DNA from 2 places in the Variovorax sp. YR634 genome. Region 1 is predicted to be linked to the other one. Evidence: predicted binding sites of a transcription regulator. Region 1 holds the regulator's gene; the other holds the start of a gene.
What was found. The regulator FliA, encoded in region 1, starts transcription of late flagellar genes. The targets are predictions, from matches to a motif close to CTAAAGTTTNNNNNNNNNNNGCCGNTA.
Positions count from the first base shown of each region.

Region 2: the regulator FliA is predicted to act here: its motif matches at 2,109-2,135, upstream of BLV60_RS21635 (FlxA-like family protein).

Region 1 is NZ_FNOL01000023.1:28,903-43,882, forward strand. It holds gene BLV60_RS28000 (CheR family methyltransferase) at 1-556, shown strand, start outside; gene cheD (chemoreceptor glutamine deamidase CheD) at 553-1,191, shown strand; gene BLV60_RS28010 (protein-glutamate methylesterase/protein-glutamine glutaminase) at 1,248-2,273, shown strand; gene cheY (chemotaxis response regulator CheY) at 2,305-2,700, shown strand; gene cheZ (protein phosphatase CheZ) at 2,702-3,343, shown strand; gene flhB (flagellar biosynthesis protein FlhB) at 3,488-4,630, shown strand; gene flhA (flagellar biosynthesis protein FlhA) at 4,627-6,726, shown strand; gene flhF (flagellar biosynthesis GTPase FlhF) at 6,723-9,164, shown strand; gene BLV60_RS28040 (MinD/ParA family ATP-binding protein) at 9,175-9,981, shown strand; gene BLV60_RS28045 (RNA polymerase sigma factor FliA) at 10,016-10,750, shown strand; gene BLV60_RS28050 (hypothetical protein) at 10,781-11,437, opposite strand; gene BLV60_RS28055 (glycoside hydrolase family 15 protein) at 11,703-13,652, shown strand; gene BLV60_RS28060 (putative antibiotic biosynthesis monooxygenase) at 13,618-13,956, opposite strand; gene BLV60_RS28065 (NAD(P)-dependent oxidoreductase) at 14,004-14,903, opposite strand; gene BLV60_RS28070 (gluconokinase) at 14,900-14,980, opposite strand, start outside.
Region 2 is NZ_FNOL01000014.1:6,650-21,629, forward strand. It holds gene BLV60_RS21620 (tripartite tricarboxylate transporter substrate binding protein) at 1-527, opposite strand, end outside; gene BLV60_RS21625 (LysR substrate-binding domain-containing protein) at 658-1,590, shown strand; gene BLV60_RS21630 (universal stress protein) at 1,587-2,033, opposite strand; gene BLV60_RS21635 (FlxA-like family protein) at 2,166-2,519, shown strand; gene BLV60_RS21640 (MarR family winged helix-turn-helix transcriptional regulator) at 2,521-3,069, opposite strand; gene BLV60_RS21645 (tripartite tricarboxylate transporter substrate-binding protein) at 3,258-4,235, shown strand; gene BLV60_RS21650 (mandelate racemase/muconate lactonizing enzyme family protein) at 4,248-5,414, opposite strand; gene BLV60_RS21655 (SDR family NAD(P)-dependent oxidoreductase) at 5,450-6,151, opposite strand; gene BLV60_RS21660 (Bug family tripartite tricarboxylate transporter substrate binding protein) at 6,141-7,112, opposite strand; gene BLV60_RS21665 (dihydrodipicolinate synthase family protein) at 7,172-8,110, opposite strand; gene BLV60_RS21670 (LysR family transcriptional regulator) at 8,219-9,154, shown strand; gene BLV60_RS21675 (RraA family protein) at 9,160-9,831, opposite strand; gene BLV60_RS21680 (aspartate transaminase) at 9,862-11,070, opposite strand; gene nac (nitrogen assimilation transcriptional regulator NAC) at 11,242-12,180, shown strand; gene BLV60_RS21690 (acetyl-CoA carboxylase biotin carboxyl carrier protein) at 12,317-12,745, shown strand; gene accC (acetyl-CoA carboxylase biotin carboxylase subunit) at 12,759-14,111, shown strand; gene pxpB (5-oxoprolinase subunit PxpB) at 14,108-14,779, shown strand; gene BLV60_RS21705 (5-oxoprolinase subunit C family protein) at 14,776-14,980, shown strand, end outside.

The sequences.
Region 1 (14,980 bases):
GCACGTGCGCAAGGCGAAGCAGCCCGTCACCGTGTGGTGCGCGGCGGCCTCGACGGGCGAGGAACCCTATTCGATTGCCATCACACTGATGGAGGCGCTGGGCGACAAGGCGGGCTCGTCGCGTGTGATCGCCACCGACATCGACACCTCGGTGCTGGCCAAGGCGGCTACCGGCGTGTTCACCGCCGAGCAGGTGCGCAGGCTCGCGCCCGAGCGGCTGCGGCGCTTCTTCAACAAGGGCACCGGCGCGAATGCGGGCAAGGCGCGCATCCGCCCCGAGGTGGCGGCGCTGGTGAAGTTCTCGCGGCTCAACCTGCTCGACAGCGCGTGGGCGGTGAAGGAGCCGGTGGACGCGATCTTCTGCCGCAACGTGATGATCTATTTCGACAAGCCGACGCAGAAGAAGGTGCTCGACCGCTTTGCACCGCTTCTCAAGCCCAACGGCCTGCTGTTCGCGGGGCATTCGGAGAACGCGTCGCTCGTCAACCAGGCCTTCCGGCCGCTGGGCCAGACCGTGTACGAGCTGGCGCGCGCGCGCGCCACGGGCGTTCCATGATGGCCTCGAACCCTGCCGCACCGGACTCGGTGGCCAGCCACCACTACTTCGACCGCGACGTCGGCCTCATGGCCGTGAAGCTGTTGCCCTCCGAGTACTACGTGACTTCGAGCAACACCGTGCTGAGCACGGTGCTCGGCTCGTGCGTGGCCGCCTGCCTGCACGACAGGGAAGCCGGCGTGGCCGGCATGAACCATTTCATGCTGCCCGACGACGGCGAAGCAGCCGGCACCGGCACGCGCGACGCATCCGAGTCGATGCGCTACGGCGCCTACGCCATGGACACCCTGATCCGCGAGCTGGTGCGCGCGGGCGCGCGCCGCGACCGGCTGCGTGCCAAGGTGTTCGGCGGCGGCGCGGTACTGGCCAACATGACCACGCTCAACATCGGCGACCGCAACGCCGACTTCGTGCTGCGCTACCTGCGCAACGAACGCATCGAAGTCGCCGCGCAAGACCTGCGCGGGACGCATGCGCGCCGTGTGTGCTTCGTGCCGGCGACCGGCAAGGCCATCGTGCGCAAGCTGCGTGCGCAGACAGAAGTGGCGCAGGTGCAGAACGAAGAGGGCGAGTTGCTGCGCAGGCTGTCCGGCCTTCGCGCGGCGCCGGCTGCCTCAACCAAGGGAAACCCGTGAGCAATAAAAAAATCAAGGTGCTGTGCGTCGACGACTCGGCACTGATCCGCAGCGTGATGACGGAGATCATCAACAGCCAGAGCGACATGACCGTGGTGGGCACGGCGGCCGATCCGCTGGTGGCGCGCGACCTCATCAAGGTCACGAACCCCGACGTGCTGACGCTCGACGTCGAGATGCCGCGCATGGACGGGCTGGAGTTTCTCGAAAAGCTCATGCGGCTGCGGCCCATGCCCGTGGTCATGGTGTCGTCGCTGACCGAGCGCGGCTCGGAGATCGCGCTGCGCGCGCTCGAGCTGGGCGCCATCGACTTCGTGACCAAGCCGCGCCTGGGCGTGCGCGACGGCCTGCTCAACTACACCGAACTGATCGCCGGCAAGATCCGCACGGCCGCGAGCGCGCGGCTGCTGCCCGGCCGGCATGCCGCGGCCCCGCGCCCTGGCGGCGACGCGCCGCACGAATCGCTGCTGCGCAGCCCGCTGCTGAGCACCGAAAAACTCATCATCATCGGCGCCTCCACCGGCGGCACCGAGGCCATCCGCGAAGTGCTGCAACCGCTGCCGCCCGATTCGCCCGCGGTGATGATCGCGCAGCACATGCCGGCGGGCTTCACCCGCTCGTTCGCGCAGCGGCTCGACGGCCTGTGCCGCATCAACGTGAAAGAGGCCGAGCATGGAGAGCGCGTGCTGCCCGGCTATGCCTACATCGCGCCCGGCGGCTTTCACCTGTCGCTCGCGCGCAGCGGCGCCAACTACGTGGCCCACCTCGACCAGGAGCCACCGGTGAACCGCCACCGGCCGTCGATCGACGTGCTGTTCGATTCGGCGGCCAAGCACGCGGGCAAGAACGCCATCGGAATCATCCTGACCGGCATGGGCAGGGACGGCGCCGAAGGCCTGCTGCGCATGAAGCGCGCGGGCGCGCACACGCTGGCGCAGGACGAGGCCAGCTGCGTTGTCTTCGGCATGCCGCGCGAAGCCATTGCGCTGGGCGCGGTGGACGACGTGTCCCCATTGAGCGAAGTGAGCCGCCGGGTGATGGCGCACCTTCGCACGTTCGGCGAACGTGCGAACCGAGTTTGAAAAACGACCTGTTGGAGTTGGAAATATCGTGATCGACAAGAGCATCAAAATCCTGGTTGTGGACGACTTCCCGACCATGCGCCGCATCGTGCGCAACCTGCTGAAGGAACTGGAGTTCCTCAACGTCGACGAAGCGGAAGACGGCGCGGCCGGCATCGAGAAGCTGCGCGGCGGCAATTTCGGTTTCGTGGTGTCCGACTGGAACATGCCGAACATGGACGGCCTGACCATGCTGCAGACCATTCGCGCCGACCCCGAGCTGAAAAAGCTGCCGGTGCTGATGGTCACGGCCGAGGCGAAGAAAGAGAACATCGTGGCGGCCGCGCAAGCTGGCGCCAACGGCTACGTGGTGAAGCCATTCACCGCCGCCACGCTCGAAGAGAAGATCACCAAGATCTTCGAGAAGCTTGCGAAGGAAGCGGCCTGACATGAGCCAGAACGCTGCCGGGGCCGCGGACCCCACCAACACCGCCGAAGAACTGCTGGGCCGCATCGGCCAGCTCACGCGCCAGCTGCGCGAAGGCCTGCGCGAGCTGGGCCTCGACAAGCAGGTGGCCAAGGCCGCGCAAGCCATTCCGGATGCACGCGACCGCCTGAGCTACGTAGCCGCCACCACCGAGCGTGCCGCGCACCGCGCGCTGAACGCCATCGACGTGGCACAGCCGCTGCAGGAAGCTCTGGCCAGCGATGCCAAGGGCCTCAGCAAGCGCTGGGACCTGTGGTTCGAAAACCCCATCGAGCTCGACCATGCGCGCGAACTCGTGCTCGACACGCGCAGCTACCTCAACGAGGTGCCGGAACGTGCCGGCGCGATCAACTCGCAGCTCATGGAAATCCTGATGGCGCAAGACTTCCAGGATCTGACCGGTCAGGTCATCAAGAAGATGATGGAAGTGGTCAACGACGTGGAGACGCAGCTGCTGCAAGTGCTGATCGACAACTCCGCGCCCGAGAAGCGCCAGGAGGCCGCGCACAGCCTGCAGAACGGCCCGCAGGTCAAGCCCGGCAATCCCGATGCGGTGACCGACCAGGCGCAGGTCGACGACTTGCTGGAGAGCCTCGGCTTCTGAGCCCGGGGCCGGGCTTCCAGGCCCTGCCTATTGTCCGAATAGCAGGGCGATAAGGGCCCTTATCGGCAGATTGTTCCGGACGACCGAATTCAATAATTTGGTCATGAGCAAGGCGTACTTCGCCACTGCTGGTTCGGAGCATGAATGGCTGAGGAAAGCGATCTCGAAAAAACGGAACCCGCCTCCGAGCGACGCCTGGAAAAGGCGCGCGAGGAAGGCAACGTAGCCCGTTCGCGCGAGCTCACCACCTTCGTCATGCTGGGCACCGCATGCGCGGGGCTGTGGTTCGCAGGGGAGTCGCTGGGCACGAGCATGAGCGGTGCGTTGCACCGCGGCCTGCAGTTCGACCGCGCCAGCGCCTTCGATCCCTCGCACATGCTGGCCCAGACCGGGCTGATGGCGATGCACACGCTCATGGCCATCGGCCCGCTGTTCGCGATGATGATCGTCGCTGCCGTGGTCGCGCCGCTGATGCTCGGCGGCTGGCTGTTCTCCACCAAATCGGTGGGGCCGAACTTCAGCAAGCTCAATCCGCTGGCCGGCATCGGCCGCATGTTTTCCGCGCAGTCGCTGGCCGAGCTTTTCAAGGCGCTGGCCAAGTCGGCGCTGATCGGCGGCGTGGCGTGGTGGGTGGTATCGCGTGACATCGGCGCGCTGATGGACCTGATGGCGCAGCCCGCGCACTACGCGCTGCCGCACGCAATGGTGCTGGTGGCCAAGCACTGCGCACTGATCGCGGCCACGCTGTTTCTCGTGGCGCTGATCGACGTGCCCTTCCAGCTCTGGAGCTACTACCGCAAGCTGCGCATGTCGCGCGAAGACCTGCGCCAGGAGCACAAGGAAAGCGAAGGCGATCCGCACATCAAGGCCGCGATCCGCCGTCAGCAGCAGCAGATGGCGCGCCGCCGGATGATGGCCGAGGTGCCCAAGGCAGACATCGTGCTGACCAACCCCACGCACTTTGCGGTGGCGCTGAAGTACACCGACAGCGGCATGCGCGCACCGCGCGTGGTGGCCAAGGGCACCGAGCTGGTGGCCGCGCGCATTCGCGAGATGGCGCTGGAGCACAAGGTTGCGATTCTCGAAGCGCCGCCGCTCGCGCGCGCTCTCTACAAGCACACGAAGCTGGGCGATGAGATTCCGGCGGGCCTGTACACCGCGGTGGCCGAAGTGCTGGCCTGGGTGTACCAGCTCAGGCGCTGGAAGACCGAGGGCGGCGACGCCCCGCGCACGCCGACCGACCTGCCGGTTCCCGCAGACCTTCAATACACAGTGGAAGCCGCATGAACGCGATGACAAACCTGATGCGTCTGCCGACGCGTCTGTTCTCCGGCTCGCAGTTCAAGGGGCTGGCCGGGCCGATTCTCATCATCCTCATCCTGAGCATGATGGTGCTGCCGCTGCCGCCCTTCCTGCTCGACCTGCTGTTCACCTTCAACATCGCCATGTCGGTGATGGTGCTGCTGGTGAGCATGTACACGATGAAGGCGCTGGACTTCGCGGCCTTCCCGGCCGTGCTGCTGTTCTCGACGCTGCTGCGCCTGTCGCTGAACGTGGCGTCCACGCGCGTGGTGCTGATGCACGGCCACACCGGGCCCGACGCGGCGGGCAAGGTGATCGAGGCCTTCGGGCACTTCCTCGTGGGCGGCAACTTCGCGGTGGGTGTGATGGTCTTCATTATCCTCGTGCTCATCAACTTCATGGTGATCACCAAGGGCGCGGGGCGCATCGCCGAGGTGGGCGCGCGCTTCATGCTCGACGCGATGCCGGGCAAGCAGATGGCCATCGACGCCGACCTCAACGCTGGCCTGATCGGCGAAGACGTGGCCCGCAAGCGCCGCACCGAGGTTGCGCAGGAGGCCGACTTCTACGGCTCGATGGACGGTGCCAGCAAGTTCGTGCGCGGCGACGCGATCGCAGGCCTGCTCATCATGGTGATCAACATCATCGGCGGGCTGGTGGTCGGCATGCTGCAGCACGGGCTCGACTTTTCCACCGCCGGCAAGACCTACACGCTGCTGGCCATCGGCGACGGCCTGGTCGCGCAGATTCCGGCGCTCGTCATCTCCACCGCTGCCGGCGTGATCGTGTCGCGCGTGACCACCGACGAAGACGTGGGCAGCCAGCTCACGGGCCAGCTCTTTTCCAACCCGCAGGTGCTGTTTCTCACGGCCGGCATCGTCGGCCTGCTGGGCATGATCCCGGGCATGCCGAACCTGGCCTTCCTGCTGATCGCGGGCGGCCTGGTGTGGCTGGGTCGACGGCTTGTGATGCGCAAGCCGCAGGAAGCCGCGCAGAAGGCAGCCGCCGCCGCGCAGGCCGCGAACCCTGCGCCCTCGGCCGAGATGGAAGAAGCGACGTGGGACGACGTCGCAATGGTCGACCCGCTGGGCATGCAGGTCGGCTACCGGCTCATTCCGCTGGTGGACCAGTCGCAGCAAGGCGAGCTGCTGGGCCGCATCAAGAGCATCCGCAAGAAGATTGCGCAGGAGATCGGCTTCCTGGTGCCGGTGGTGCACATCCGCGACAACCTGGAGATCAAGCCCAACACCTACGTCATCAGCCTGAAGGACGTGGAGATCGGGCGCGGCGAGGCCTTCCCCAACCAGTGGATGGCCATCAACCCGGGGCAGGTGACGGGCACGCTGCCCGGCACTCCCACGCGCGACCCGGCCTTCGGCCTCGCGGCGGTGTGGATCGACGCCAGCCTGCGGCAACAGGCACAGGTGCAGGGCTACACGGTGGTCGATGCCTGCACGGTGATGGCCACGCACCTGAACCACCTGATCCAGACGCATGCCGCCGAACTGCTGGGCCGCCAGGAAGTGCAGCAGCTGCTCGACCAGATCGCCAAGACCGCGCCCAAGCTCACGGAAGACCTGGTGCCCAAGGTGCTGTCGCTCAGCACGCTGCACAAGGTGCTGCAGAACCTGCTCGACGAAGAAGTGCCCATCCGCGACATGCGCACCATCCTCGATGTGATGGCCGAGCATGCGCCGACCATCAAGGACCCGACCGAACTCACCACGCTCACGCGCCTGGCGCTGGGCCGCGCCATTACGCAGCAGCTGTTCCCGGGCGACACCGAAATGCAGGTGATCGGCCTCGACGGCTCGCTCGACGGCGTGCTGCAGCAGGCCTTGACCAACAGCAGCGGCATCGAGCCAGGCATTGCCGACAACCTGCTCAGGCAGGCGCAGGCCGCGATCCTGCGCCAGGAGCAGATGGGCTTGGCGCCGGTGCTCGTGGTGCAGCACGCGCTGCGCGTGCTGCTGTCCAGATTCCTGCGGCGCAGCCTGCCGCAGCTGAAAGTGCTTTCGCATGCGGAGATTCCTGACTCCCGCACCATCAAGATCACCACCGCCATCGGAGGACGAGGTTGAATTCCAAGCAGACCGACGTGCGCACCACCGCGCGCAAATTCGTCGCGGCCACCAGCCGCGAAGCCCTGAGGATGGTGAGGGAGGCGCTGGGCGCCGACGCCATCGTGCTGACGCATCGCGCAATGGCCGAGGGCGTCGAGATCGTCGCAATGGTCGAGGGCGAAGTGCAGGGGGTGTTGAAAGACACCGCGCCTGTGCCTGCGAAGCCCGTGGTGATCGCGGCGCCCGTGGCATCGGTCCCCGTGCCTGTGGCGGCCCCTGTGCCCGCTCCCGCACCCGCACCCGCACCCGCTGACACCGTGCTCACCGAACTGCATTCCATGCGCGGCATGATCGAAGAGCAGCTCGCCAGCGTCGTGTGGAACGACAAGCAGCGCCGCGACCCGGTGCGCGGCCGCCTGCTGCGCACGCTGCTTGGCGCCGGCTTCAGCGCGGGCCTGTCGAAGGCCATGCTGGAGAAGATGCCCACCGGCCAGACGTACGCCGAAGGCATGGCCTACGTGCGCTCGGAGCTGATCCGCGCCGTGCCCGTGCATGAAGACGAAGACGCGCTGTTCGCGCAGGGCGGCGTCTACGCCCTGATGGGCCCGACCGGCGTCGGCAAGACCACCACCACCGCCAAGCTGGCTGCGCGCTGCGTGATGCGCTTCGGTGCCGACAAGCTCGCGCTGGTGACCACTGACAGCTACCGTATCGGCGCCTACGAGCAGCTGCGCATCTACGGCCAGATCCTCAATGTGCCGGTGTACGCCGTGAAGGATGCGGCCGACCTGCACCTGGTGCTGCAGGACCTGCGCGACAAGCACATGGTGCTGATCGACACCGTCGGCATGAGCCAGCGCGACCGCGCCGTGTCCGAGCAAATCGCGATGCTCGGCCAGAGCCAGCGGCCCGTGAAGCGGCTGCTGCTGCTCAACGCCACCAGCCACGGCGACACGCTCAACGAGGTGGTGCATGCCTACCGCCACGGCAACGAGCTCACCGGCTGCATCTTCACCAAGGTCGACGAGGCCACGCATCCGGGCGCACTGATCGACACCGTGATCCGCCACCGCCTGCCGGTGCACTACATCTCCAGCGGCCAGAAGGTGCCTGAGAACCTGATGCAGGCCGATCGCGCGCAACTGGTGGACAGCGTGTTCCAGCCGCGCCAGCACAGCCCTCTGTTCGTGCCCGCGGAAAGCGATCTGCACGAGGAGCCGGCGAGCGCGGGCCCCTCGGCGCAGGTGGTGCAGGCGCAAGGCGAGACCGACCGCCTGCGGCTGAAGTACCAGAACCTGATTCGCGCCATGGCGCACGACGCGCAAGAGCTCGCCACCACCGCGAGCGCGCTGGCGGGCGCACAGATCGGCTTCGAGCGTTCGCGCGCACTCTGGCGCCAGGCCGGCGACGAAGGCTCCGGCCAGAAGGCCGTGCTGCACGACCTGATGGTGCATGCGCGCAGCGAAGTGGCCGCCGGCTGCGAGACCCATGTGCTCGCGCTGTGCGGGCAGGTCGGGCTGCGCTCGAACGAAGGCGGCGATGCTTATGAATGCCACGGCAGCCTGCTGCTGTCGGACCGCACGGGCCTGCCGCTGGCAGCGCCGAACCAGTGGCTCTCGACCGCCGCCACGCGCGGCATGAAAGACGCTGCGCGCAAGCCCGGCGCACGCCAGGTGCCGTGGCTGCGCCAGCAGGACTTCGGCCACAAGCCGCTGGTGCATCTGTTGACGAGGCTGCCCGGCATCGAGGCCATGGTGCAGTGGCAGGCGGCGGGCCAGCGCTGGCTGGCGCGCGCGCCGGGCTCCACCGCGGTGATCGACGTGCGCACCGGCGCACCCGACACGCTCGCGCGCATGGACTTCGAATTCGGCGTGGGGCAGCCCGTGCGCTTTCGCGGCAAGGCCGCGTTGCGCAGCGAGGCGCATGCCGACGTGGTGCTGCGCTTCAACGCAGCCGCCATGGCGGCGGGCATCGGGCGCGATGCGATGCCCGCGCTGCGCTGTGTGGCCACGCGGTTGGTCGATGCGCGTACCGGCAACGTGCTGGCGCAGGGCCATGCATTGACCAATATCGGCGCGGACGTTTCCACGCAGCAGCTCGCGCAATGGCAGGGCTGGGCCAGCGACGCCGAGCCCTGCTTCCGACTGCTGCGCGACGGTGTGCAGATGGTCGGCGGCATCGGCGAACTGGGCGACCCCGACATCATGAAGCGGCTGCTGATCGCCGGCCAGATGACCACCACCGTGTGGCGCCTGCTGCAGGCCGAAGGTGACTGGGCCGACCGCACGCGCGCGCTGCTGGGCCAGCTCACGGGGCGCCCGGCGCGCAACGGGCGGGCCATGAGCGGCAGTGCTCTGTATGCGGGCGTGGGCAAGCTCTTCCTGCTGCTGGAGGCGCTGGGCACCGAGTCGACCGCTCCCACGCAGGCGCCGCGTGCGCTGGAGAAGTTGGGTTGAGGAATCAGGAATGAACAAGCTGGTTGCGGATCAGGCCGACGGACTGCGGCGCATGCTCGCACCGACGCATGCGCGTGTGGTGGCCGTCGCAGGCCTGGGGCAGGGCGCGGGGAGCACCACGGCCGCGATGAATCTCGGTGTGGCACTGACCCTGCAGGGTCGCAACGTGCTGCTGCTGGACGAGCACTGCCCGACTGTGGGTTCGGCCTGCGAGGTGTGGGACATCGATCCGCTGGGGAACCTGGCCGATGTAGCAAGCCAGCGCCTGACGCTGGATGGTGCAGAGGTCAAGGCAGCCTGCGGCGTGCACGTGCTACCCGCGCCGCACGGCGCGGTGAATGGTGCGGATGGCGAAATCGACCCGCGCAAGTTCTGGCACGACGGCGTCGTCATCGTCGATGCGGCTTTCGACGCCGAGGGCCGGTTGTCGGCGCTGGCGCAGGGCGCGGACGACCTGCTGCTGGTGCTGCAGCCGCACCCCGCGTCGATCACCGCGGCCTATGCAGGCATCAAGCGGCTGCACCACGCGCACGGCCTCAAGCAGATGCGCTTCCTGGTCAACGGCGCGGCCGACGTCGTGGCCGCGCGCCAGATCATGAGCAACCTCGCGCATGCCGCCAGCCGCTATCTCGCGCTGCTGCTTCAGCCCGCGGGCTGGGTGCGCTTCGACCCGCTCGTTGCCGACGCGTGGCGCCTGAAGAAGACCATCGTCGAGGCCTTTCCCGCGAGCCAAGCCGCCGTCGACTTCCGGCGCATTGCCGGCGAGGTCGACCGCTGGCCATGGCGCGCGGCCGAGCCGCTGCAGGCCGTGGCCTGAGCCCGCCGACCCGGACAACCCAAGAAGGACGGCCGTGTACACCGCACAGGGAACCATCGAGAAATCACATCTGCTGGCGCAGCACCAGCCGCTGGTGCGCCGCATCGCGCTGCAGATGATGGCCAAGCTGCCGGCCAGCGTGGAGCTGGACGACCTGATCCAGGCCGGCATGCTGGGCCTGCTGGACGCCTCCAGCCGCTACCAGGACAACCGCGGCGCGCAGTTCGAGACCTTCGTCAGCCAGCGCATCCGCGGCGCCATGCTCGACGAGCTTCGCGCCAGCGACTGGGGCTCGCGCGGCCTGCGCCAGTCGGCGCGCGGCGTCGAGAAGGCGATACAGGCACTGGGCCACAAGCTCGGGCGCTCTCCCACCGAAGGGGAGATCGCCAAGGAGCTGAAGATGGACCTGGAGGCGTATCAGTCGCTGCTGCAGGAGATCCAGGGCTGCCAGCTGGTGTATGTCGAAGACTTCTCCAAGGACGACCCGGACAGCCCGTTCCTCGACAGCCATTCGCAGGATGCGCGCAAGGACCGGCGCGGCAGCGACGATCCGCTGGAGCAGCTGCTGGAAAGCGGCTTCCGGCATCAGCTGGTGGACGCCATCGGTGCGCTGCCGGAGCGCGACCAGCTGCTGCTGAACCTCTACTACGAGGAAGAGCTGAACCTGCGCGAGATCGGCGCGATCCTGGAGGTGAGCCAGTCGCGGGTGTGCCAGCTGCACAGCCAGGCGATCAGCAGGCTGCGGGCCAAGCTGAAGGATGTGCTGTAGCGGACTCCGGGGCCAGGGCCGCCGCCTGAATCAGAAAGTCGCATCGAGCACCTGCGAGGGGATGAGGCCGTTGAGCGTCACATTGTTCGTGAGTGGATCGAACAGTTGCGGTTGCAGAACGTACTTCCAGGCGCCGTTCCTGTAGTACAGGAAGTTGAAGGCGTTCGGCAGCGGAATATGCTGGTTGGCGTGGCCGTAGTCGTCGAAGCCGATGTACGAGATCACTTCCTGCCCTTGCGTCTGGATCATCTGATTGATGTTGGCTTGCCCGGGGTGCTGGTGGTGATACACCCTGATCAGATGCGCACCGAGCGGCGAGTTCGTCACCATCAGGGCGCAGCCATTCATGGCGGCGGTGAAGACGAACCTGTGCTGCGGGTTGTGTCGAGGTACGTCGACGAATCCGGGCATCACGTTGCCCTGGATGAAAGGACACCAATACGCCGAGATCGGCTGATCCTGATGGAGGACATTTCCCACCGGCCTCAAGGTGACCTGGAGGGCTTGCGCGGTGCCCTGCAGATCGAACGAGCCCATCTTGGCCGTGTTGAGTACCAGGACCTGCATGGCGAAAGCTGGATTCTGCTGCGCCTGCGCGTTCTGCATGAACCACGAAACGCCGTTGATCGCGCGAAGCTGCGCGTACGCAACGGGATCGGCTCGGAAGAGTTGGTTGTGTCCGTTCACGTGTGATGTCTATTTGCGTTGGAATGGGAGGGGCAAAGTAGAGCGCTGCACCATGGGGCCCAAGCGGCGACCTGTGCCGTTTCATCTTCACGAGCCTCTTGTCATTTCGTGCGCGGCTGATGGTAGGAGCGCGACGGTGCGAAGGCCATCCCCAGGAACAAGTAGATGGGTGCCTTATTTGTCATGCGCCATTAGGCGTTGTCCGTCAGCAATCCGCGCCCGCCGCTGGCGTGCCACGCCCGCGCGCACGGCAAAGCTCGGCCTCTTGCCAAAGACTCCCAAGCAACCCTCCTCACGGCTTCACGCCGACCGCCCGAACCGCCCCATCGGCGACTACGCGCTCATCGGCTCGACCCACAGCGCGGCCCTGGTGCATTGCGGTGGCGATATCGAGTGGCTGTGCCTGCCGCGCTTCGATTCGGCCGCGATGTTCGCCAGCCTGCTCGGCGACGAGCGCAACGGCCATTGGACGATGCGCGCCAAAGACCGCAAGGCGCGTGTCACGCGGCGCTACCTGCCCGGCACCGTGGTGCTCGAAACCACGATCCGCACGGCCAAGGGGACGGCCATCGTCACCGACTTCATGCCCCGACCCGCGCTCGACGGCACGCACGAGGTCGTGCGCATCGTGCAGGGTGTGCGCGGCACGGTCGCCATGCATACCGAGTTCCGCATCCGCTTCAACTACGGCGGGTGGTGCCCGTGGATGGAGCGGCGCGACGGCGCGGTGTTTGCCACGGCCGGACCGGACTCGGTCCGCATCAGCTCCGGCGTGCCGCTGACCAACGAGAACTTCGCGAGCTTTGCCGACTTCACCGTGTCCGCGGGGCAGGCCATCGCGTTCAGCCTCGACTGGTTTCCCTCGCACCTGAAGCCGCCGGTGACGCGCGATGCCGGCGCGCTGCTGGCGCGCACCGTCGCCGAATGGAGCGCGTGGACCGGCCGCTGCGGCTACCACGGCGAGTTTCGCGAGCCGGTGATGCGCTCGCTGCTCACGCTCAAGGCGCTCACCTACGAGCCCACTGGCGGCATCGTCGCCGCGCCGAGCACCTCGCTGCCCGAACTGCCGGGCGGCGAACGCAACTGGGACTACCGCTTCTGCTGGCTGCGCGACGCGGCGCTCACGCTCTACGCGCTGATCGGTTCGGGCTATGTCGAGGAAGCCAGCGCCTGGCGCTGGTGGCTGATGCGAGCGGTGGGCGGTTCGCCCGAAGAGCTGCAGGTGATGTACGGCCTGCACGGCGAACGCTCGCTCACCGAACTCGAGCTCGGCTGGCTGCCGGGCTACGAAGACAGCCGCCCGGTGCGCATCGGCAATGGCGCGCACGGGCAGCGCCAACTGGATGTGTACGGTTCGGTCATCGCGGCCTTTCATGCGGCGCGCAAGGCCGGGCTGGCGGACATGGACAAGGTGTGGCCGCTGGAGCGCGCCATCGCGAAGCACCTGATGGTGCTGTGGAAGGAGCCCGACTGCAGCCTGTGGGAAGTGCGCGGCGAGCCGCGCCACTTCGTGCATTCCAAGATCATGTGCTGGCTGGCCTTCGACCGGGTGATCGCGAGCGCGACGGAGTATGGGCTCGAAGGCCCTGTCGAGCGCTGGCGCGAGGTGCGCGACGAGATCCACGCCGAGGTCTGCGCCCGCGGCTACGACGCCGCGAGCAATTCATTCGTGCAGTACTACGGCGCAGACACGGTGGATGCGGCGCTGCTGTGGATGCCGCTGATCGGCTTTCTGCCGATTCATGATGCGCGGGTGCAGGGCACCATCGCGCGCATCGAGAAGGAGCTGATCTTCAACGGGCTGGTGTACCGCTATCGCACAGAGAAAGGCGTGGACGGCCTCGAAGGCGGGGAGGGCGCGTTTCTCGCGTGCAGCTTCTGGCTGTCGAACGTGTACGTGGCCATGGGCAAGCTGCGCAAGGCGCGAGCCCTGTTCAAGCGCCTGCTGGCGCTGGGCAACGACCTGGGCCTGTTCGCGGAGGAGTACGACCCGGTGGCGCAGCGGCAGCTCGGCAATTTTCCGCAGGCGTTTTCGCATATCGGGCTGATCAACAGTGCGCATGCGCTGGTGTCGGCGGCCGGTGGCGTGTGGGAGCTGGCGGACCTGGATGGCAAGGCGGCATCGAAGAAGACGGCGCCGAAGAGAGCGGCACCGAATAGGACGGCAAGAAAGACGCCGCTCAGGCGGCCGGCAGCGCGAACTCCTCGGCGCTGAACACCGTGTGGAAGACCGTGCCGTCGAACATCTCGAACAGCTTCTTCGAGACCTCGCGGCTTTCATGGCGAACGGGTGAGTCGAGTGCGCGGGCGATGTCCTCGCGACTCGCATAGCGGATCGACAGCACCATCGCCAGTTCGGGGTCGCTCACATCGCTTTCGATCTGGCGCAGCACGCGCACTTCGAGCGCACCGGGGAAGCGGGTCCACAGCGGCACGAGTTTTTCGTGCACGTGGCGGTCGAAGGCTTCTTCCATGCCGGCCTTGACCCGGCCCCTGAAAAACGCGCAGCGGATGAACATGGTGTCTCTTCTTTCCTGGGTGAAAGCCGTGTGTGGCGGGAGGCGCTTCAGCCGCGCCCGTAGCCGTCGAACTGCCGCATCATGGCCGCCGTGTCTTCGGCGCCGAGCCCGGCCGCGACGAAGGCTCGGTGCAGCTCCGAGACGGCGCCCGCCAGCGGCATCGGAAGGCGCTGGCCTTGCGAGAAGGCCTGCACCGCTTCGAGGTCCTTGAGCATGTTGTCGATGCGGCCGGTAGGCGTGTAGTCGCGCGCGGCCATCTTGGGGCCGAACTCGCGCAGGATCTGGCTGTCGGCGCGGCCGCCGGCCAGTGCGGCGGGCAGCTTCGATGCATCGACGCCACCGGCTTCGGCCAGCCGCACCGCCTCGGCCACGGCCTGAAAGCCGATGGCGCAGAGCAGCTGGTTGACGAGCTTGGTGGTCTGGCCCGCGCCGCTGTCGCCCATGTGGGTGTAGTTGGCGCACAGGCTGTCCATCACGGCGCGTGCGCGCTGCACGTCGCCGGCGCTGCCGCCTGCCATCACCGTGAGTTGCCCGAGCAGGGCCTTGGGCGCGCCGCCGGAAAGCGGCGCATCGACGAAGCCCATGCCCGTGCGCTCGCGCAGCGACTGTGCGAGCCGGCGCGTGGAAGGTGGGTCGATGGACGACATGTCGATCAGCAGCCGCTTCGCATCGGCAGGTGCGGCGGCGGCGATGCCGGCCTCGCCGAAGATCGCGCGCTCCACCACCGCCGCAGAGTTGAGGCTGGTGATGACGAAGTCGCTGGCCGCCGCTGCCGCTTGCGCGGTGTCGGCCGCTTGTGCGCCTTGTGCTGCCAGAGCGGCCACCTTGGCCGCATCGAGGTCGAACACGTTCACCCGGTGGCCGCATTCGAGCAGCCGGCGCGCGATGGCCGAGCCCATGATGCCCACGCCGATCACGGCCACGCGCTGGCTGGATGCTGCTGTCATGCAGAGACTTTCATGGAAGCATCCTTCGAGCGTTGAACGAGCCGTGCGCCGACGCCGGCCACGATCTGCTGCACGGG
Region 2 (14,980 bases), on a different contig from region 1:
TGCTCCATGCCCACGTGCGTTGCGCCGCCGATACCGGCGTGTGCGTAGGTGACGGTGCCGGGATGGGCCTTGGCCTGCGCCACGGCGTCGCGCAGCGACTTGAACGGCGAGCGTGCCGGCACTGCGATGCCGAAGGTCTGGCCCGAAGTGCGCGCGAGGTAGGTGAGGTCTTTCAGCGGATCGAGCTGCACCGTGCCGATCTGGGAGAAACGCGTGACCGAAATCGGTATCTGGCCGATCGTGTAGCCGTCGGGCCGAGCCGAGGCCAGCGCCTTGGTGCCGATCATTCCCGAGGCACCTGCGCGGTTCTCCAGCGCAATGGGCTGCCCGAGTTCGCGTGCGGCGATCTGGCAGATGATGCGCATCGACCGGTCGGCCGTGCCGCCCGCGGGCCACGGGCAGATGAATGTGAGAGGGCGTTCGGGGTAGTCGGCGGCCAGCGCGCGAGCGGGGGCGGTGGCGAGAGCTGCGGCGCCGAGGCCGCCCAGCACGAGCTGGCGCCGCGCCATGTTGCGAGGGGTTTTCATCGTTGTCTCCAGAAATCGTTGTTCGGCAAGCAAGGCGGATTCTTCCGGAGACAATCATTGCCATCCAATGAAATAGCGGACTCTCTTCATGAGCTCCAGGTTATGAAGAAGAAAGCCCGCTCAAAGCGCCATGAGCCAGATCGATCGCGTTCTTCGTTCCAACCTCAAGCTGCGTCATCTGCAACTGCTGGTGGCGCTGGATGAGTTTCGCCACCTGGGGCGGGTCTCGGAGTTTCTTTCGATCACGCAGCCGGCCGTTTCGAAGATGCTGGCAGAGATCGAGCGCATGTTCGATCTGAAACTGTTCACGCGCTCCACGCGCGGCACCGAGCCCACGCCCTTCGGCGTCACGGTGGTGCGCTTTGCGCGCTCGGTGCTGGCCGACTACCAGCGCACGCGCGACGAGATCGACGCCGTGGCCAGCGGCGGCGCCGGCCGCACCAGCGTGGGCGCGATGGTGGTGGCGACGCCGAGCCTGCTCGTCAAGGCCATCCAGCAGCTCAAGAAGCAGTCGGCACTGACCACCGTGATGGTGGAAGAGGGCGATCTCACGCGCTTGCTCCCCCGCCTGCGCGTGGGCGAACTCGACCTGATCGTCGGACGGCTGGAGCCCGGCTATGCCTCGCCGGACCTGGAGACCGAAGCCCTCTACACGGAGCCGATGTGCATCGTGGTGAGCCCCGGCCACCCGTTGGCGGAGGCTTCCAGGCCAAGCTGGAAGATGCTCGCCGAGCTGCCCTGGGTGGTGCCCCCGCCGTGGGCTTCATCGCGCTCGAAGCTGGCCCAGATGTTCTACAAGCACCGCCTCGTGCCGCCGGCGGACATCGTCGAGACAGCGTCGTTTCTTGTCACGCTGTCCGTCATGCATGAGCGGCCGGCCGTGGGGTTCCTCGCGCGAAGCGTCGCCCGGCACTTCGCGAAGCAGGGGCAGGTGTGCATCCTGAAGATCAACGTGCCGATCGAGCTTCCGCCGGTGGGCATCATCACGCTGCGGGGGCGCTCGCAGACGCCCGCCAGTCAGCTACTTATGGAATGCCTGCGAAAGGTCGCGCCGCCGCGTTAGCGCAGCACCAGCACCGGAATGTGCGAGTGCGTCAGCACGTGCAGCGTCTCGCTGCCCATCAGCAGGCGCGCCAGGCTGCGCCGTCCGTGCGAGGCCATCACGATCAGGTCGCACTGCTGGTTCTTCGCGGTCGTGATGATGGCCTCGGCCACCTGGTTCGACTTCATGACGATGGCCTGCGGATTGCGAACGCCCTTGGCGACCGCAGTGGCCACGACCTTGTCGACCAGTTGCTGCGCGGCGCGGTCCGTATGCTCCTGGGAGGCCTGGATGTCCCGCTGGCTCAGCATCATCGAGCCTTCGAAGTAGCCGACCGGCTCGATGTGCGCGACGGTGACGCTCACCAGTTCCGCGTTGGTCAACAGGGCCAGGTCGATGGCGGCGTTGACCGCTTGCTCCGACAGCGCGGAGCCGTCGGTTGCGACAAGAACACGCTTGTACATGGCAGGCTCCTTGGCCCCCGGCACCGCGGGTGCCCTCATGTTCAGTCTAGTTCGCGATTGCGGTCATGCAAGGCCCTTCATTTTTCGCCCGAACTGCCGATAACCCTCTTGAGGACACAACAGGGGACCCAGATGCTGAATGCCATCGCTGCGACCGGCAGCGCCAGAAGCGGGGGCGACGTCAACGCCGAGCTCGCGAAGATCCAGCGCCAGATCACGGCAACGCAGAAGCAGATCGCGAAAACGCAGGGCCAGCTGCTCGGCACGCCCGAGGGCGACGCGCGCGATGCGATCCGGCTGCAGCTCGAAGCGCTGGCGGCCCGGCTTGCCATGCTGCAGCAGCAGATGAACGCGCTGCGCACGGCCAGCGTCCAAAAGAGCGCGATGGCTTCAATGGAAGAGAGCAGCAGCGGCAGCAGCAGCACATCGCAGCGCGCCAACGCTGGTAGCACTTCGATCGGCAGCATGCTGGACGTGAAGGCCTGACTCAGCCTCCGCGTTCCGGCCACCGGTGCCGCGTGCCCCCCGAGCGCCGGTCCGCCTTCTCCATGACAACGCCCTGCACGAGCAACTGCTCTCCGCGTTGCTCCAGGTGCTGCAGGCAGCGAAGAAAGACATCGAGATCCGCAGGCTCGATGCCTTCGAGCAATTCGGTGTTCAGCCCCGCGATCCGGGGAAACAGCCTGCCGAACAACTGCTGGCCTGAAGCGCTCAGCCGCACGTGCACTTCGCGGCGGTCCTGAGCGTCCTGTCGCCGCACCACCAGCTTTTTCTCGACGAGGCTGCGCAGTCCGCGCGAGGTGCGCACGCGGTCCAGGTGCAGGTGCGTGGCCAGCGTCGACGCAGTCATCTCGCCCTCCTGCGCCAGCGTGGCGATCATTCCCCACTCGCGGCGCGTGATGCCGAAGCCTCCTTCGACCAGGCGGGTCGCCATGCCGTTGCCCGAGCGCATGGCTCGCGCCAGGCGGTACAGCAGCAGGTCGTTCAGGGAACGGGGCGCGCGCAACGCTGCTGCATCGGGAAAAGCTTGTTGCATACGTATGAAAAATGGGATGGGGAGTGTGGTTCGCCCGCCTCGGAGCACTGGTAGTTGATTAGATCAACTGTTTGCCCATACGTATAAACCGGTAACAAATTTGAACGAACGGAAACAGTCTTGGCGCGCGATTTTCGCCGTGAAAACTCGCGCGCCCCCGTTCACGACAACCGCTCGCAGGAGATCCGATGCCCGCATTCCTTTCCAGGCGCAAGCTCATCATGGCGTGGGGCATTGCCCTGGCCGCTTGCGCTCCCATGGTCCACGCCCAGGCGCTGGACGGCGGGCCACTCACCCTCGTGGTCGGCTATGCGCCGGGCGGCAGCACCGACCGCATCGCGCGCCTGATCGCCGAGCGGCTGACGCCCAAGCTCGGCGTTCAGGTGAGCGTGGAAAATCGTCCGGGCGAGGGCGGCCGGCTCGCGGCCAAGGAAGTAAAGCGCGCCCCCGCGGGGCAGAACGTGCTGATGCTCGGCAACCCCGCCGTGATGGTGGTCGCGCCGCTGGTCTTCAAGGACGCGGGCTATGACCCCGACAAGGACTTCGTGCCCGTGTCGCAAGTCAGCAGCTACGACTTTGCGCTGGCGGTCGGCAACAAGCTCCAGCTCGACCGCGCGATGTTTCTCGTGAGCCGGCTGTGGGCACATCCGGAAGAGGCGATTTTCGGCGTGCCTGCCACTGGCAGCCTGCCTCACTTCTTCGGCCTGATGGTGGGCGATGCGCTGAGCGTGCAGCCGCAGATCAAGGGCTACGGCGGTTCGGCGCCTCTGGCGGCCGACCTGAGCGGCGGCAGCCTGCCCATTGCCATCGACACGCTCGATTCGCTCTATCCCCAGCACGTGGCCGGCAAGATCCGCATCCTGGCCACCTCGGGCAAGAAGCGCGCGAGCTTCGCGCCCAACATTCCCATCTTCCGCGAGGCCGGCATGAAGATCGATGCCGACGGCTGGAACACCTTCTTCGCGCCCAGCACCATGCCGAACGCCAAGGTGCAACTGCTGGCCAACGCGATCCGCGACGTCATGAAAGACCCGGGCCTGCAGAAGGCGGCCGACGCGCTCTACATCACGCCCGTGATCAGCAATGCGGCCGAGACTGCGCAGATGCTGAAGGCCTTTCGTGCGCAATGGGAGCCAGTGGTCCGCCGCTCCGGCTTCCAGCCGTGAGACTTTCTTTCGTCAGCTCGCAAGCGCCCGCATCTCCGCAATGAGATCGGCCTTGCCCTCGAAGCCGATGCCCGGCAGCGGCGGCAGCGTGACGTAGCCGTTGTCCACCTTCACGCCATCGGGGAAGCCGCCGTAGGGCTGGAACAGGTCGGGGTAGCTCTCGTTGCCGCCGAGCCCGAGGCCGGCCGCAATGGCGAGCGACATCTGGTGGCCGCCGTGCGGAATGCAGCGCGAGGGTGACCAGCCGTTCTCCTTCAGCATGTCGAGTGTGCGCAGGTACTCCACCAGCCCGTAGCTCAGCGCGCAGTCGAACTGCAGCCAGTCGCGGTCGGGCCGCATGCCGCCGTGGCGGATGAGGTTGCGCGCGTCCTGCATCGAGAACAGGTTCTCGCCCGTGGCCATGGGGCCGGCGTACACCTCGCCGAGCTTCGCCTGCAGCTCGTAGTCGAGCGGATCGCCGGCTTCCTCGTACCAGAACAGCGGGTACTGCGACAGCGCGCGGCCGTAGTCGACGGCGGTCTTCAGGTCGAAGCGGCCATTGGCGTCCACCGCCAGTTGCTGGCCGGGGCCGAGGATCTTCAGCACCGACTCGATGCGCTCGCAGTCTTCGGCCAGCGTGGCGCCGCCGATCTTCATCTTCACCACCGAGTAGCCGCGCTCAAGGTAGCTGGTCATCTCGCGTTGCAGGCCTTCCACGCCCTTGCCGGGGTAGTAGTAGCCACCCGCTGCGTAGACGAACACGCGCGGGTTCGGCGTGCCGTTGCCGTAGCGCTCGGCCAGCAACTGGTAGAGCGGCTTGCCCGCGATCTTGGCGGTGGCGTCCCACACGGCCATGTCGATGGTGCCCACGGCCACCGAGCGCTCGCCGTGGCCGCCGGGCTTCTCGTTGATCATCATGCGGGCCCAGATCTTGTGCGGATCGAGGTTGTCGCCGGTTTCGTCGAGCAGCGACGCGGGCTCGGCTTCGAGCAGGCGCGGCAGGAAGCGCTCGCGGATCAGCCCGCCCTGGCCATAGCGGCCGTTGGAGTTGAAGCCATAGCCGATGACGGGCTTGCCGTCGCGGATCACGTCGGTGACCACGGCCACGAGGCTCAGGGTCATCTTCGAGAAGTCGATGTAGGCGTTGCGGATGTCCGACTTGATGGGACGGGTGGATTCGAGGATGTTGACGATTTTCATGGTCGGATTCGGGGGATGGAGAAAGCAAAAGACGTTCAGCGGTGCAGCGACGAGCCGCCGCAGATGGCGACGTCCTGCCCCGTGATGGCCGCCGCTGGCGGCGACAGAAGAAAGCCCACGAGCGCAGCGATTTCCTCGGGCTGGATCAGCCGGCCGATAGGCGGCATGCGCGGCGCGCTGCCCGCGCGGGCCGGGTCCTGCAGCATCGAGGTTTGCGTGGCGCCGGGCGACACCACGTTGACGGTCACGCCCTGGGCCGCGACCTCCGCGGCCCAGCTGCGCGCGAGCGCGATCAGCGCCGCCTTGGTCGCGGCGTACTGGCCGCGCCCGGGCAAGCCCTGTGCGACGCGGCTGCCGACGAACACGACGCGGCCGTGTCCGCGCGCAGCCATCGCGGGCACGAGGGCATCGGCCAGCCGCGTGGCGGCGTCGACGTGCAGGCGCCACATGAGTTCGCCGCCTGCGTGGTCGAGCGAGCCCAGCGGGCCGACGCGCAGCACGCCGGCCGCATGCACCAGTGCATCGGCGTTCTGGAGCGCGGAGGCCGTGCGCGCGATGGCGTCGGCATCGCACAGGTCGGCGGCTACGTGCACGAAGCCCGCGTGAGACAACGTGGGTGCGGCCAGGTCGAGCCCGCTCACGCGCCAGCCCGCTTCGAGCAACTGCGACGCAATGGCGCGGCCGATGCCTCCGCTGCTGCCCGTCACCACTGCATGCGGGGCAGCCTCATTCGACATGGATGTTGCCCTCCACGATGATCTTCTTGGAGCGCGCCATGTCGTCGGCCTGGAACTTCACGAAGTCTTCGACACTGCCCGGCGTCAGCAGCAGGCCCTGCGCATTCAGCGTCTCGCGCATGTCGGTGCCCAGCGCCTTGTTGACCTCGGCGTTCAGCCGCTGCGTGACGGCGGCTGGCAGCTTGGCAGGCCCCCACAGGCCGTACCAGCTGTAGAACTCGTACCCCGGAATGCTCTCGCCCACCGTGGGCACGTTCGGCAGGCTCGCGGCGCGCGTGGCCGAGGTCACGGCAATCACCTTCACCATGCCACTCTTGTGGTACTGCAGCGAGCCGAGGATGGGGTCGATGAAGCCGTCGATCTGCCCGCCGATCAGGTCCTGGAACGCGGGCGCCGTGCCCTTGTACGGCACGATCAGGTAGTCGAGCCCGCCGCCCGCGCGCTTGAGCAGTTCGGTCGACAGATGGCCCGCCGATCCGATGGAGCCCACCGCGAAGGTCATCTTGCCCGGGTGCGCCTTGGCGTACGCAATGAGCGACTTCACGTCCGTCACAGGCAGGTTCTTGTTGACGGCCACCGACAGCGGCGCCTTGGCCACCAGGGCCACGGGGGTGAAGTCTTTCACCACTTCGTAGGGCACGGCCTTCATGGTCATCGGCGCCGTCGTGAAGGTCGAGGCGTTGAACAGTAGCGTGTAGCCGTCGGCCGGCGCCTTCGACACCACGTCGGCGCCGATGACGCCGTTGCCGCCCGCGCGGTTCTCCACGATGAAGCTTTGGCCCGTCTGCTCGCCGAGCTTCTGCGCCAGCAGGCGGCCGATGGTGTCGAGCGTGCCGCCCGGCGGAAACGGAATCACCATGCGCACCGGGCGACTGGGCCAGGTCTGGGCGAAGCCGGCGGTGGATGCCGCGGCCAGCGCGAGGGCGGCCAGCGTGGCCCGCAGGAAATGGTTGCGTTGCATGTCTCTTGTCTCCTTGTGTTTTTTCATCGGGGCATCGCGGGTGTCGCGGCCCCGTGGGCTCAGCGCTTCGACAGGCCGGCCTGCTGCACGGCGGCGTGCAATGCATCCATCTCGCGCGCATTCGGCGCTTCCGTTGGCGGGCGCACGGTGGCGTTGTCGAGCACGCCGGCCAGGAACATGCCGCCCTTCATGCGCGCGTGCGCCTCGCCGGTCGGCTCGCCGCCGCCGTACACCGCATCTTTCAGCGGCGTGATGAGCGCCTGCACCGCCATCGCCTTCTTCAAATCGCCGGCCTTCACCGCGTTCCACAGGTCGATGATCAATTGCGGAATGAAGGTCGCGAAGCCGACCAGCGCGCCGTCCACGCCCTGCACCATCGAGGCCAGCAGGTACTCGTCGTGGCAGGTCAGGATGGCCTTCGATGCATCGGCCTCGCGGATCGCCTGGATGTCGCGGGCGTACTTGTTCATGTCGCGCTGGCCTACCTTGAAGGCCTGCAGGTAGGGCAGGCGCGCCAGCTCGGCCAGCAGCTGCGACGAGTAAGAGGCGCGCGTCCAGGCCGGGTACACGTGGCAGACCAGGTCCAGCTCCGGCGCGGCGCGGTGGATGGCCTCGAAGTACTGCAGCGCATGGCCGGGCGTGAAACCGAAGCGCAGCCAGTGGTGCGGCGGCATCACGTCGAGCGCCACCGCGCCGGCAGCCTGCGCGGCGCGTGCATGCTCGGCAGCCTCGGCCAGGCCTTCGCACACGATCGAAGAAATCACCGGCGTGCGGCCGCGCAGCTCGTCGGCGACGATGCGCGTCACCTCGGCGCGCTCCGAGGGCGTCAGCGAAAACACTTCGCCGGTGTGGCCATTGGTCATGATCGCCACCACGCCGTCATGGCCGGCCAGCCACGAGGCCAGCTTGCGCAGCGCCGGCTCGTCGATGCGGTGGTCGGCCGTGAAGGGGCAGGAAATGGCGGGGATGATCCCGCGATAATTCGCGATGGAAGGCATGCTGTGTCTCCGTTGTGGTTCAAGGTGCAGGAATGGGTGCATCTTTTGCCGGCGGGGCGCGAGCCGTCCAATACTCGAATCGCATACAACTATTCAACTGCGCTGCGCATGGGCCCCGGCAACCGACCCCTCGACCTCGAATGGCTGGAAGATTTCCTGGCCCTGGCCGAGTCCGGCAATTTCTCGCGTGCCGCGCAGGCGCGCTCCATCGCGCAGCCCGCCTTCAGCCGCCATATCCGATCGCTGGAGGAGTGGGTGGGCGTCGACCTGTTCGACCGCAGCGGGCACCCCACCGCGCTCACGGCGGCGGGCAAGCGCTTTCAGCCCCTGCTGCAGGAAGTGCTCGCCGGCCTCGAAGCCGCCCGCATCAAGGCCCGTGCCGCGCATGACCTGGATGCCGCCAGCCTGAGCTTCGCCGCCACGCACGTGCTGTCGCTCACCTTCTTCCCGCGCTGGCTGGGCAGCGTGGAATCGCGCCTGAGCATGGGCCCGATCCAGACCGTTTCCGACAGCTCGTACGCCTGCGAAGACCTGATGCTGCAGCGCCGCGTGCAGTTCGTGCTGTGCCACGGACACGCAGGCGCGCCGGGGCGGCTCGACGACACCGGCTACCCCGTTCAGCGATTGAGCGAAGACGTGCTGGTGCCCGTGAGCGCGCCCGATGCAAATGGCGCTCCGTTGCATGCGCTGGGCGCAGGCCAGTCGCCTTCCGTGCTGGCCTACAGCGATGCCTCGGGACTGGGCCGGATCATGCGGGCCATGCAGGACAGCGAATTCGGCAAGGACTTCGCTGCGTCGCTGTCGATCGTTTTCACGGCCCACCATGCCGCGCTGCTGCGCACCATGGCACTCGAAGGCCGTGGCCTCGCATGGCTGCCGATGAGCCTGGTGGCCGAAGACCTGCGCAGCGGCACGCTGGTCGACGCCGGCGCGGGTGGCTGGCGCGTGCCGGTGGACATCCGGCTGTACCGCCAGCAGGCGCACATGGCGCCGGTGGCGGAAGCGCTGTGGGCGCTGGTCAGCGGCGGCGCCTCAGGCGCCTGACCGCTTCAATTGGCGCAGCGTGCCTCGAGAGCATCGAGGAACGAGCGGTCCCAGCGTCCTTCCTTCATCGCCTGGATCGTGCGCGCTTCCGTCTCCAGGTGCGCGCGAGCCTTCTCGATCAGCAACTCGGCCTCGTCGGGGGAGAAGGCCAGCAACCCGTCCTGGTCGCCCACCACGATGTCGCCCGGGTTCACGATCATGCCGCCGACCGACACCGGCACGTTGATCTCGCCGGGGCCGTCCTTGTAGGGGCCGCGATGGTTCACGCCGCGCGCATACACCGGGTAGTCGCGCTCGCGGATCTCGGCCACGTCGCGGATGGCGCCGTCGAGCACCAGGCCCGCGGTACCGATGGTCGCGGTATAGAACGACAGGATGCCGCCGATCACGGCGTTGGTGATGTCGCCGCCCGCATCGATCACCAGCACGTCGCCGGGCCGGCAGAACTCGAAGGCGCGCATCGGCGTGAGGTTGTCGCCGCCGCGCGTCTTCACGGTGACTGCCGTGCCCGCCATGGTCTTGTGTCCGGGGCGGTGGTAGGGCTGCAGGCCGACGCTACCGATGTTGCGGTGCAGGTTGTCGCTGAGCGCGGCCACCGGAATGTCCTGCAGCGCGGCGATGATGGCCGGCGCCACTTGCAGGGCCGACGGGTTCTTGCGGATGGCTTTGTAGGGCATGACTGGTCCTTGTGAGTTCTTCGGCGCGCGTCAGCGCAGTGCGGCCACTGCACGGGCGATGCGCGTGCAGCCTTCTTCCAGCGTCTCGATCGACGTGGCAATGGAAAGACGGAAGTAGGGCGACAGGCCGTACGCGGTGCCCGCGACCACGGCAACGCCTTCGCTTTCGAGCAGGTACATCACCACGTCGCCGTCTTCGTTCAGGCGCTTGCCTTCGGGCGTGGTCTTGCCGATGAGGCCGCCGCAGTTGATGTACAGGTAGAAGGCACCGGGCGGCGTGGCGCAGCTGAGGCCGGGAATGTCGTTGATGAGCGCCAGCGTGCGATCGCGCCGCTGCTTGTACACGGCCACGCTCTCGGCCACGAAGCCCTGGTCGCCATTCAATGCAGCAGCCGCGGCCGCCTGGCTCACCGAGCAGCAGTTGCCGGTGGACTGCGACAGCAGCGTGTCCAGCGCCTTGATCAGGTCCACCGGGCCGGCCGCATAGCCGATGCGCCAGCCGGTCATCGCATAGGTCTTGGAGACGCCGTTCACTATCAGCGTGCGATCGCGCAGCGCGGGCGCCTCCACAAGCAGGTGCGGCGTCGCCTCGCCGTCGAAGCGGATGTGCTCGTAGATCTCGTCGGTCATCACCATCACGTGCGGATGGCGTTCCAGCACTTCGGCCAGCGCGCGGTATTCTGCGGCCGTGTAGCTCGCACCGGTCGGGTTGCTCGGCGAATTGATCAGCAGCCAGCGCGTGCGCGGCGTGATGGCTGCCTCGAGCTGCGCGGGCGCGAGCTTGAAGCCCTGGGATTCGGGGCAGGCCACGGTAACGGGCGTGCCTTCGCAGGCGAGCACCATGTCGGGGTACGACACCCAGTAGGGTGCGGGAATGATCACCTCGTCGCCCGGCTCCAGCGTGATCGCAAAGGCGTTGTAGATCGCGCTCTTCGCGCCGCTGGTGGCGATGATCTCGTTCATCGCATAACGCAGGCCGTTCTCGCGTTCGAGCTTGGCGACGATGGCTTCGCGCAGCTCCACCGTGCCCGCCATCAGCGTGTAGCGCGTGGCGCCGCGCTCGATGGCGGCGGCCGCGGCCTGGCGGATGTGGGGCGGTGTGTCGAAGTCGGGCTCGCCCACCACGAGATTCACGATCGACTTGCCCTGCCTGCGCAGTTCGTTGGCGCGGTCGGCGGCCGAGGTGCTGGGCGAGGGCTTGATGCGCCGCACGCGGGCGGCAATGCGGGACATGGTCACATGACTTCCTGTTCTTGCTGTGCAGAGGCTTGCATGGACCGAACGGTACGCACATCGAACAGCCGAGGCCAAGACGACTTTTCACTGGTTGTATAGGCGCAGCTTATGGTGAGCCCTGATACCGGCTGTGCAGGGCCGGTGCTAGGCTTGGCTTTTGCTTGGGGACAAGGCGTGAACCTGCGACGCCTCAAATATTTCGTGAAGATCGTGGACATCGGCAGCCTGACCCAGGCCGCCGAGGTCCTTTTCATCGCCCAGCCCGCGCTGAGCCAGCAACTGGCCACGCTCGAGGGCGAAGTGCGCCAGCAACTGCTGGTGCGCACCAAGCGCGGCGTGACGCCCACCGAAGCCGGCAAGGTGCTGTACCGCCATGCGCAGATCATCCTGCGCCAGTGCGAGCAGGCCCGCGTCGACATGGAGGCGGCCGGCGAAGGGCTCTCGGGCCAGGTGTCGGTGGGGCTCGCGCCCGGCACGGCCGCATCGGCGCTGTCGTTGCCGCTGCTGCGCACCGTGCGCGCGCGCCACCCGGGCATCCTGCTCTACCTGAACGAGAACTACGGCACTACGCTGAGCGAGCTCATCATGAACGGCCGCATGGACCTCGCCGTGCTCTACGGAGACAAGGCCATCCACGGGCTCACGTTCTTGCCGCTGCTCAAGGAGCCGCTGTTCCTGGTCGGCCCCGCATCAATGCCGGCGCCCTCGCAGCCGGTGAAGCTGGCCGACCTGCGCGACATCGAACTCTTTTTGCCGCGCCCGTACAACGTGGTGCGCAAGTTGGTGGACGCGGCCTTCGTGCGTGCGGGCATGGTGCCGCGCGTGGTGGCGGAGATCGAATCGGCCTTTACCCTCACTGCGGCCATTGCCGACGGGCTGGGCGCCACCATCCTGCCGGCGTCGATGGCGCGCGAGGTGGTCGCGAGCTGCGGGGCCTGGCAATTCCCCATCGTCGACCCGGTCATCGAGGCGCCGCTGGCGCTGTGCCAGTCCGACCACCTGCCGCTGTCCGAGCCCGCGCAGGCAGTGAAAGACATCCTGCTCGAACTCGTGGTCGACCTGGCCCGCACTGTCGCATCGACGCCTGAACCCGAGCTCGCCGCCTTGTCTTGAGCTGATGGGCCGTCCGTCATAAGGCGCCCTTATCCCGGCACAGCCAATCCGTCTTTGGCTTCGGGCCCGCGGCCCGTTACCTTTCATGCATGCCGTCACGCGTTCGCGGAATGCGTCGGCCATCACAGCCATCGGCATGAAGCAGGAACAGATCAAGACGCTCATCGACGCTTTGGCCGCATCGGACCTGGCGGAACTGGAGTACAGCGAGAACGGCAGCACGCTGCGGCTGGTGAAACTGTCGGCGCTGGGCGTCGCAACTGCCGTGCGAAGCCCGTCCGCTGCACGGAAGGCTCCGCGACAGGCTTTGGAAGAAACAACCGCGGTGGCCAACGCCGAATGCCTTGCACCGCTGTTCGGCGTGGTGCACCTGCAGCCCGCGCCCGGCGAGCCGCCCTTTGTGCAACCGGGGCAGGCTGTGGAAGCCGGCCGGCTGCTGTGCGTGATCGAGGCGATGAAGATGTTCAACGAAGTCCGCTCCGATCGTGCAGGCACCGTGCAGCAGGTGCTCGTGCATTCGGGCCAGGAAGTGGAAGCAGGGCAGCCCCTGTTCCGCTTCGGATGAGGAGGCACGCGCGATGTTCGACACCGTGCTCATTGCCAACCGGGGCGAAATCGCCTTGCGCATCCAGCGCGCCTGCCGGGGCCTCGGCCTGCGAACGGTGGTCGTGCACTCCGAGGCCGACCGCGACGCGATGTACGTCGCGCAGGCCGACCAGGCGCTGTGCATCGGGCCGGCAGCGCCGAGGCTGAGCTACCTCAACCAGTCCGCCATCCTGTTCGCCGCCGAGGTGAGCGGCGCACAGGCCATTCATCCCGGCTACGGCTTTCTCTCGGAGAACGCGGGCTTCGCCGCGCGTGTCGAACAGGCCGGCCTCGTGTTCGTCGGCCCCAGCGCTGCCTGCATTCGCACCATGGGCGACAAGGTCTCGGCCAAGCGCGCGATGCGCAAGGCCGGCGTGCCCTGCGTGCCCGGTCCCGACGAGGCGCTGCCGGACGACCCGGCCGCGGTGCTGGCCCTGGCGCGCGACATCGGCTATCCGGTGATCGTGAAGGCCGCGGGCGGGGGCGGCGGGCGCGGCATGCGCGTGGTGCACGAAGAGGCCGCGCTGCTCGACGCCATGGCGCTCACGCGCGAAGAAGCGCGCCAGGCCTTCGGCAACCCCGAGGTCTACATCGAGAAGTTCCTGCTGCATCCGCGGCATGTCGAGATCCAGGTGCTGGCCGACAGCCACGGCAACGCCGTGTGGCTGGGCAGTCGCGACTGTTCGCTGCAGCGCCGCCACCAGAAGGTGATCGAGGAGGCGCCCGCGCCCGGCATCGACGACGCGCTGATGGCCGAGGTGGGCGAGCGCTGCGCGGCCGCGTGCCGGCAGATCGGCTACTGCGGCGTAGGCACCTTCGAGTTTCTCTACGAGAAGGGTGCGTTCTATTTCATCGAGATGAACACGCGCCTGCAGGTGGAGCACCCGGTGACCGAGATGACCACCGGCATCGACATCGTGCAGCAGCAACTGCGCATGGCGCTCGGCGAGCGCCTGTCGCTGGCGCAGGCCGACGTGCGCTGCCAGGGCCATGCCATCGAGTGCCGCATCAATGCCGAGAACCCCGACACCTTCGCTCCCGCGCCTGGCCGCATCACCGGCTGGCAGGTGCCTGGCGGCTTCGGCGTGCGCGTCGATTCGCACGCGGGCGCCGGCTACCGTGTGCCGCCGTACTACGACTCGATGATCGCCAAGCTCATCGTGCACGGCGACACCCGCGCCGATGCGCTCGATCGCATGCACCTGGCGCTGGCCGAGACGCATGTGGAAGGCATTGCCACCAACGTGCCGCTGCACCGCGCGCTGCTGCGCGACGACGGCTTTGCCGCCGGCGGCGTCGACATCCATCACCTCGAACGCTGGCTGCAGCAAAGGAGCGCAGCGTGAGCGCACAGGCATCCCGTACCGAACCGTCCATCAGTCTTCTGGGCACCACGGCGCTGCTGTTCGAAGCGCACGGCGACATGAACCTGCCGTCTCAGCAGCGCATCTGGGCCCTGGCGCACGAAGCCGAGAGCTGGCCCGAAGTGCGCGAGGCCGTGCCGGGCATGAACAACCTGATGCTCACCTTCACGCGCGCGCCGCGCCATCTCGATGCGCTGTGCGAGCGCCTGTGCAACGCCTGGAGCGCGGCCACCGCCGTGCCGCGCGAAGGCCGCGTGGTCGAGCTTCCCGTGGTCTACGGCGGCGAGGGCGGCCCGCACATGGCCGACGTGATGGCGCACACGGGCCTGAGCGTCGAGGCCATCGTCGAGCTGCACAGCGCGCCGCTCTACCCGGTGTATGCGCTCGGCAGCCATCCCGGCTACTGCTATCTGGGCGGCATGGACCCGCGCATCGCCACGCCGCGGCGCAAGACGCCGGTGCTGAGCATCCCGGGCGGCGCGGTGTCGATCGGCGGCGCGCAGACGGGCGTGTCGGCATCGGCCGGCCCCAGCGGCTGGAACACCATCGGCAGCACCTCGATGGTGTTCTTCGACCCCGCGCAAGATCCGCCCGCCATGCTGCAGCCGGGCGACATGATCCGTTTTCGCGTGGAGGGCATCGTCCGATGATCGAAATCCTTTCATCCGCCGCGCTCGCCACCGTGCAGGACCTGGGCCGCACCGGCAGCCTGCGCTGGGGCGTCGGCACCTCGGGCGCCATGGACAACCTCGCGCTGGCCGCTGGCAACCTGCTGCTGGGCAACGCGCTTGGCGCGGCTGCCATCGAGGTGCCGGTGTTTCCGTTCAAGGTGCGCTTCGAGGAAGACTGCG